2 linked regions of the Rhodoligotrophos appendicifer genome follow. The protein of the gene in region 2 interacts with the protein of the main gene of each other region in a pairwise test. Links are inferred from orthologs where the notes say so. Each region holds a gene or a part of one and is shown on either strand. Other genes may lie near its edges.

What was found.
Region 1: the proteins of ribD (region 2) and accC interact in binary tests that used the Escherichia coli proteins (3 or more experiments, as listed by UniProt). The link is inferred for Rhodoligotrophos appendicifer from one-to-one orthologs.

What each region holds. Positions count from the first base shown.
Region 1 is NZ_VHKL01000012.1:19,113-22,255, forward strand. Bases 73-2,896 are described here. They hold accC (acetyl-CoA carboxylase biotin carboxylase subunit), read left to right. Parts: upstream 73-723; coding sequence 724-2,070; downstream 2,071-2,896. Other genes in these bases: accB (acetyl-CoA carboxylase biotin carboxyl carrier protein), read left to right, coding at 256-714; aat (leucyl/phenylalanyl-tRNA--protein transferase), read left to right, coding at 2,103-2,765. In the rest of the region: FKM97_RS23000 (MerR family transcriptional regulator), read right to left, coding at 1-43; FKM97_RS23020 (iron-containing alcohol dehydrogenase), read left to right, coding at 3,091-3,143. UniProt on the Escherichia coli protein: This protein is a component of the acetyl coenzyme A carboxylase complex; first, biotin carboxylase catalyzes the carboxylation of the carrier protein and then the transcarboxylase transfers the carboxyl group to form malonyl-CoA.
Region 2 is NZ_VHKL01000003.1:128,149-131,347, forward strand. What follows is about bases 140-3,019. They hold ribD (bifunctional diaminohydroxyphosphoribosylaminopyrimidine deaminase/5-amino-6-(5-phosphoribosylamino)uracil reductase RibD), read right to left. Parts: upstream 2,208-3,019; coding sequence 1,071-2,207; downstream 140-1,070. Other genes in these bases: ribH (6,7-dimethyl-8-ribityllumazine synthase), read right to left, coding at 140-407; FKM97_RS07500 (riboflavin synthase), read right to left, coding at 441-1,043; nrdR (transcriptional regulator NrdR), read right to left, coding at 2,234-2,716; glyA (serine hydroxymethyltransferase), read right to left, coding at 2,743-3,019. Also shown: more of ribH, read right to left, coding at 1-139; more of glyA, read right to left, coding at 3,020-3,199. UniProt on the Escherichia coli protein: Converts 2,5-diamino-6-(ribosylamino)-4(3h)-pyrimidinone 5'-phosphate into 5-amino-6-(ribosylamino)-2,4(1h,3h)-pyrimidinedione 5'-phosphate.

The sequences.
Region 1 (3,143 bases), on a different replicon or contig from region 2:
GTGCGGCCTCGGAGGCTGACAGGACGGGGGCGGTGGACGGCACGAATCACCTCGTTGCGTTGCGGACCGCTCCCTTATCGAGGCAGCCCCAGGGGCCGGGTCAAGGGCTGTCTGATGGCGCTGCGCCCTCGGACGGGAGCGCGTCCCGGGACCCCGCGACGCCCGCGACGCCTTCAACCGCTTCCGTTCCGCTGGCTTTGCCACTATAACACCCGGCGAAACTCCCCGTGACATCGAGAAGGTGACTTGGAAAGCATGGGCAAGGACAAGGCCGTCATCGATCGCGACATGATTCGCGACCTTGCCGATCTCCTGAACGAGACCGGCCTCCTGGAAATTGAGGTCGAGCAGGACGGCTTGCGCGTCCGCGTGTCTCGCGCCGGTCAGGCCGTGAATCATTTCGTACCCGCCCCCGGCTCCGCGGGCCCGGTGGAACCTGCCCCCGCTCCGGTCCCCACCGTCGCCGATCCCGCCAAGCATCCCGGCGCGGTGAAATCGCCCATGGTCGGCACGGCCTATCGGGCGCCCGCCCCCGGCGCGGCGACCTTCGTTGAAATCGGCCGCGAGGTCACCAAGGGCCAGACGATCCTCATCGTCGAGGCCATGAAGACCATGAACCAGATCCCCGCCCCCCATTCCGGCAAGGTCACCGCCATTTTCGTGGAGGATGGCAATCCCGTCGAATTCGGCGAGCCCCTGATGATCATCGAGTGATGAGCGGCCATGTTCGATAAGGTCCTCATCGCCAATCGCGGCGAGATCGCGCTGCGCATCCTGCGCGCCTGCCGCGAGCTCGGCATCGCCACGGTCGCGGTCCATTCGACCGCCGACGAGAACGCCATGCATGTGCGCCTGGCCGATGAAAGCGTCTGCATCGGACCGCCGCCGGCCCGCGACAGCTATCTGAACATTCCCTCCTTGCTGGCCGCCTGCGAGATCACCGGGGCCGATGCCGTCCATCCCGGCTATGGCTTCCTCGCCGAGAACGCCCGCTTCGCCGAGATCCTGGGCGAGCACAACATCACCTTCATCGGCCCGAGCCCTGAGCATATCCGCATCATGGGCGACAAGATCGAGGCGAAGAAGACCGCAATCCGCCTAGGCATCCCCGTCGTCCCCGGCTCGCCGGGCGCCGTCCGCTCCGGCGACGAGGCGGCCCGCATCGCCGAGGAGATCGGCTTCCCCGTCCTCATCAAGGCCGCTGCCGGCGGCGGCGGGCGCGGCATGAAGGTCGCCCGCACCCCGGCCGATCTCGCCGAGGCGCTGACCACGGCCCAGACCGAGGCCAAGGCGGCCTTCGGCGACGACGCCGTCTATCTCGAGCGCTATCTCGCCAAGCCGCGCCACATCGAGGTCCAGATCCTCGGCGATGGCCAGGGCAACGCCGTCCATCTCGGCGAGCGCGACTGCTCGCTCCAGCGCCGCCACCAGAAGCTCTGGGAGGAGGCCCTCTCGCCGGCCCTGAATGCCGACCAGCGCCACGCCATCGGCACCCGCGTCGCCACCGCCATCGCCGATCTCGGCTATTCCGGCGCCGGCACCATCGAGTTCCTCTACGAGAATGGCGAGTTCTTCTTCATCGAGATGAACACACGCCTGCAAGTGGAGCATCCGGTGACCGAATCCATCACCGGCATCGACATCGTCCAGGAGCAGATCCGCATCGCCGCCGGCGCCAAGCTCTCCTTCACCCAGGACGACATCGTCTTCTCCGGCCACGCCATCGAGTGCCGCATCAACGCTGAGAACCCGTTGACCTTCACTCCCTCGCCCGGCCACATCGATTCCGTCCACGTGCCCGGCGGCCTGGGTGTGCGCGTCGACAGCGGGATCTATGCCGGCTACACCGTGCCCCCTTATTACGACAGCCTCATCGCCAAGCTGATCGTCATGGGCAAGAGCCGCAACGAGTGCCTGATGCGCCTGCGCCGGGCTTTGGGCGAATATGTCATCGAGGGCGTCGAGACCACGATCCCGCTCTTCATCGATCTGCTGAAGGACGATGACATTATCGACGGCAATTACGATATTCATTGGCTGGAAAATTATCTCGAGCGCCGCCGGCAATGATGGACCGCGTGCTCGGTCAGTAAGAGACGACGATGAGCACCATCACGCCGCAGATCCTGCTCAAGGCCTATGCCGCCGGCATCTTTCCCATGGCGGAGAGCGCCGACGATGCGGGCCTGTACTGGATCGACCCCGAGCGTCGCGGCATCATCCCCCTCGATGAGGTCCACGTCCCCCGCCGCCTCAAGCGCACCATCCGCCAGGGCGACTTCGAGGTCCGCATCGACAGCGATTTCGACGCCGTCATCGGCGCCTGCGCCGAGCCCAAGCCGGGGCGCCGGTCCACCTGGATCAACAGCCGCATCCGTGGCCTCTACGGCCAGCTCTTTCGCATGGGCTTCTGTCATACGGTCGAATGCTGGCAGGGCGACGCCTTGGTCGGCGGCCTCTACGGCGTCCGCGTCGGCGGCGCCTTTTTCGGCGAGAGCATGTTCTCCCGCACCCGCGACGCGAGCAAGGTCGCCCTCATCCACTTGGTCGCCCGCCTGAATGCCGGCGGCTTCACCTTGCTCGACACCCAGTTCGTGACCGACCATCTGACCCGCTTCGGCGCCCGCGAGATCCCCCGCGAGGACTACCACGCCATGCTGGACGAGGCCCTCTACATGGAAGGCGATTTCCACGCCTTTACCGAGGATGCCGACCCCGAAGCCGTCCTCACCCTCGCCCAAGCCCTCCTCCCAACCGCCCCCTGATCCCACCCGTCATCCCAGACGAAGCAAAGCGCAGATCCGGGACCGCCAAGACCTCAGAGCCCTCATCCTGAGGAGGCCCGCAGGGCCGTCTCGAAGGACGGAACCCCATGCCGCCCGGGATCCCGGGCCAAGCCCGGGATGACAGTGATAAGAAAGTCCTCATCCTGAGGAGGCCCGCAGGGCCGTCTCGAAGGACGGGACCCCATGCGGCAAGAGATCCCCGGGTCGAGCCCCCGGCCGACAGCCAGAACAACCTCACCCAAGCGCCCCCTTGACGCCGGCCTGCCTCCCACCCTCTACTCCACCTCCCCAGACGAGGCCCGCCGTGACCCCTTTCACCCTCAGCCGCACTCCAGAGATCCTCGCCGGTCCCGGCGC
Region 2 (3,199 bases):
ATGTGGATCGCAGCCATCGCGGCCGCGCCTCCCTTGTTCAACTCGCCCACGCGCGCCCGGGCCCAGGCTTGCTCGTCGTCTTCCACGGTCAGGATGCCATTGGCGATGGCCAGCCCCCGATTGACCGAGAGATCCATCAGCGCCCGCGCCGATTCATTGGCGACGATGTCAAAATGATGGGTTTCCCCGCGGATTACGCAGCCCAGCGCGACATAGCCGTCAAAGGCCTGCCGCCGTCCGTTCTCTACATAAGCGATGATGGCTGGAATTTCGAGCGCTCCCGGGACGGTGACGAGCTCATATTCGCCCCCCTCTGCCTCGATGGCGGCGACAGCGCCGCGCACCATCTCGTCTAGCAACTCATCGTAAAAGCGCGCCTCGATGATCAGAATGCGCGGAAAGGCCATGGGAAACATCCGTCGGGTTGCGCGGCCTGGGATCTAGGCCGTCTCGTTAAGGCGGGCCACATAGCGCGCCATGGTATCGATCTCAATATTCACTTTATCGCCGGCGGTGATCTGTCCCCAGGTGGTGACCTCTTGCGTATGGGGGATGATATTGACGCCGAACAGGGACCCGTCGACCTCGTTCACCGTCAGCGAAGTTCCATCCAGGCAAACGGATCCCTTTGGAGCGATGAAGCGCGCTAGAGCGTCGGGTGCGCGGAACCGGAAGCGCATGGACCCGCCCTCGGGTTCACGTCCGACCACCGCAGCCATGCCGTCCGCATGGCCCGTGACGAGATGACCTCCCAGCTCGTCACCTATCCGCAGCGCGCGTTCCAGGTTGATCCGCGTGCCGATGCGCCATTGGCCCAGCGTCGTCACATCCAGCGTCTCCTTGGACGCCTGCACGACGAAATAGCTGCGGTCCATCTGATAGGGACCGGTTTCGATCACCGTGAGGCAAACGCCCGAGCAGGCGATCGAGGCTCCTAGCGCGATGGTGGCGGGGTCATAATGACAGGCGATGGTCAGGCGCCGGTCGCCCGCATCCTCTTGAGCGACCAATTCGCCGATATCGCTTACGATGCCTGTGAACATGGGATGCCTTCAAACGAGCCGATGGTGTTAGCCGGATGTCGCGGCCGCCCTCACATAAACCGTCAGCCGGTCTTCACCAAACCATTCTTCCTCGTTAAGCGCGAAGCGCGCAGACTCGGTAATGCTTTTGATGGGTGTCCCGCCCAGCGCATCGACGGCCTCGTCCCCCAGTTCCTTCCGGGAGGTGAACAGGGCCACCTCATCCACCAGATCGGCGGCAAGCAGGCCGGCTGCGATCTGCGCGCCGCCTTCCACCATCACCCGGCCCACGCCACGGTCGCCAAGCGTCGCCAGAGCTCGTCCGAGATCGACTCTTCGCCCCTTGCCTTCGCCGCAAACCAGGATCTCGACACCTGCCGAAAGCAGCGTCTCGGCCTCCCAATTGTCGGGCTCGCGCGCGCTGAGAATCCACACGGGAGTTTTGCGTGCTGTGGTGGCCAGCACCGATCTGGGCGGAATAAGTCCTTCGGAGGCCACCACCGCCCGGATGGGTGACCGATCGCCCAGTCCTGGCAGACGACAGGTGAGCGCCGGATTGTCGATGAGGATCGTGTTGCGACCGACGAGGATAACGTCGGATTCGGCGCGCATCAGGTGGCTGCGCGCCCGTGCTGCCTCGCCGGTGATCGTGGTGGAAACCCCAGGCTGAGCCGCAATTTTTCCGTCCGCCGAGACGGCGAGTTTGAGAATCATGTGGGGCCGCCCCAGTGTCATGCGGGTGAGGAATCCGACCATGTCCTGGCGCGCCTCAGCCGCCATCACCCCGGTGACGACCGAAATGCCCGCCTCCTGCAGCATGGCATGCCCCCGTCCCGAGACCCGCGGGTCGGGATCGACACAGGTTGTGACGACGCGAGCAACTCCCGCCTCTGCCAGTCCTTTTGCGCAGGGCGGTGTCTTGCCGTAATGGGCACAGGGCTCCAGGGTCACATAGGCCGTAGCGCCTCGCGCCTTCTCGCCGGCATGTTCCAGAGCGACCTGCTCGGCATGGGGGCGCCCACCGCGCCCGGTCCAGCCCACAGCGATGATCTGTGGCGGCGTAAAGCTTTCGTCCACGATCAGGCAACCGACCGCTGGATTGGGACCGGTATTGCCGATGTTGCGACGACCCAGGCGCAGGGCCAAAGTCATGAAATGAGCGTCATAGGGACGAATCTCGGTCATGGGCGAGCTTCCAGCAGGCTTTCGGCTCATTCCCGGTTCTCGTCGACCGGCCGCTCCCCATCCCCGGACAATTCCCCGAGCAGCTCCTCGAAATCCTTGGCCTCGCGGAAGTTCTTATAGACCGAGGCGAAGCGGACATAGGCGACGTCGTCAAGCGCCTTCAGCGCCTCCATGACGAGCTTGCCGACCGTTTCGGAGCGAACCTCGTTTTCACCGAGGCTCTCGAGGCGGCGCACGATGCCGCTGGTCATGCGTTCGACCCGATCTGGGTCGACCGGCCTTTTCCTGAGGGCGATCTGCAGCGATCGAACCAGCTTGTCCCGCTCGAACGGCACCCGTCGGCCCGAACGCTTCAGCACCATGAGCTCGCGCAGCTGCACCCGCTCGAACGTCGTAAAGCGCCCCCCGCAATCGGGACACGATCTGCGTCTTCGGATGGCCGAATTGTCCTCGGTCGGGCGCGAATCCTTCACTTGCGTGTCGGTGTTCCCGCAATAGGGACAGCGCATCCCTTCCCGCCTTTCCGCTGATCGTGTCAGCTATAGATCGGAAACCGACCGGTGAGTTCGAGGACCTTTTGCTTCACTGCGGCCTCAACCTGCCCGTTCCCCTGCTCGCCATTGCGCACGAGCCCGTCGAGCACTTCCACGATCATCTCACCCACATGGCGAAATTCTGCAACCCCGAAACCGCGCGTCGTGCAGGCGGGCGTCCCCAGGCGGATGCCGGAGGTGATGGTGGGCTTCTCTGGATCGAAGGGCACGCCGTTCTTGTTGCAGGTGATGTTGGCTCGACCCAGGGCCGCCTCGGCATCCTTGCCCGTGAGCTTCTTCGGCCGCAGGTCCACGAGCATGAGATGCGTGTCCGTACCGCCCGAGACGATGTCGAATCCCGCCTCGGCGATCACCGCGGCGAGAGCCTTGGCATTGTCGGCGACGGCTTGGATATAGTCTTTATAGTCCGGCCGCAGCGCTTCGCCGAAGGCCACGGCC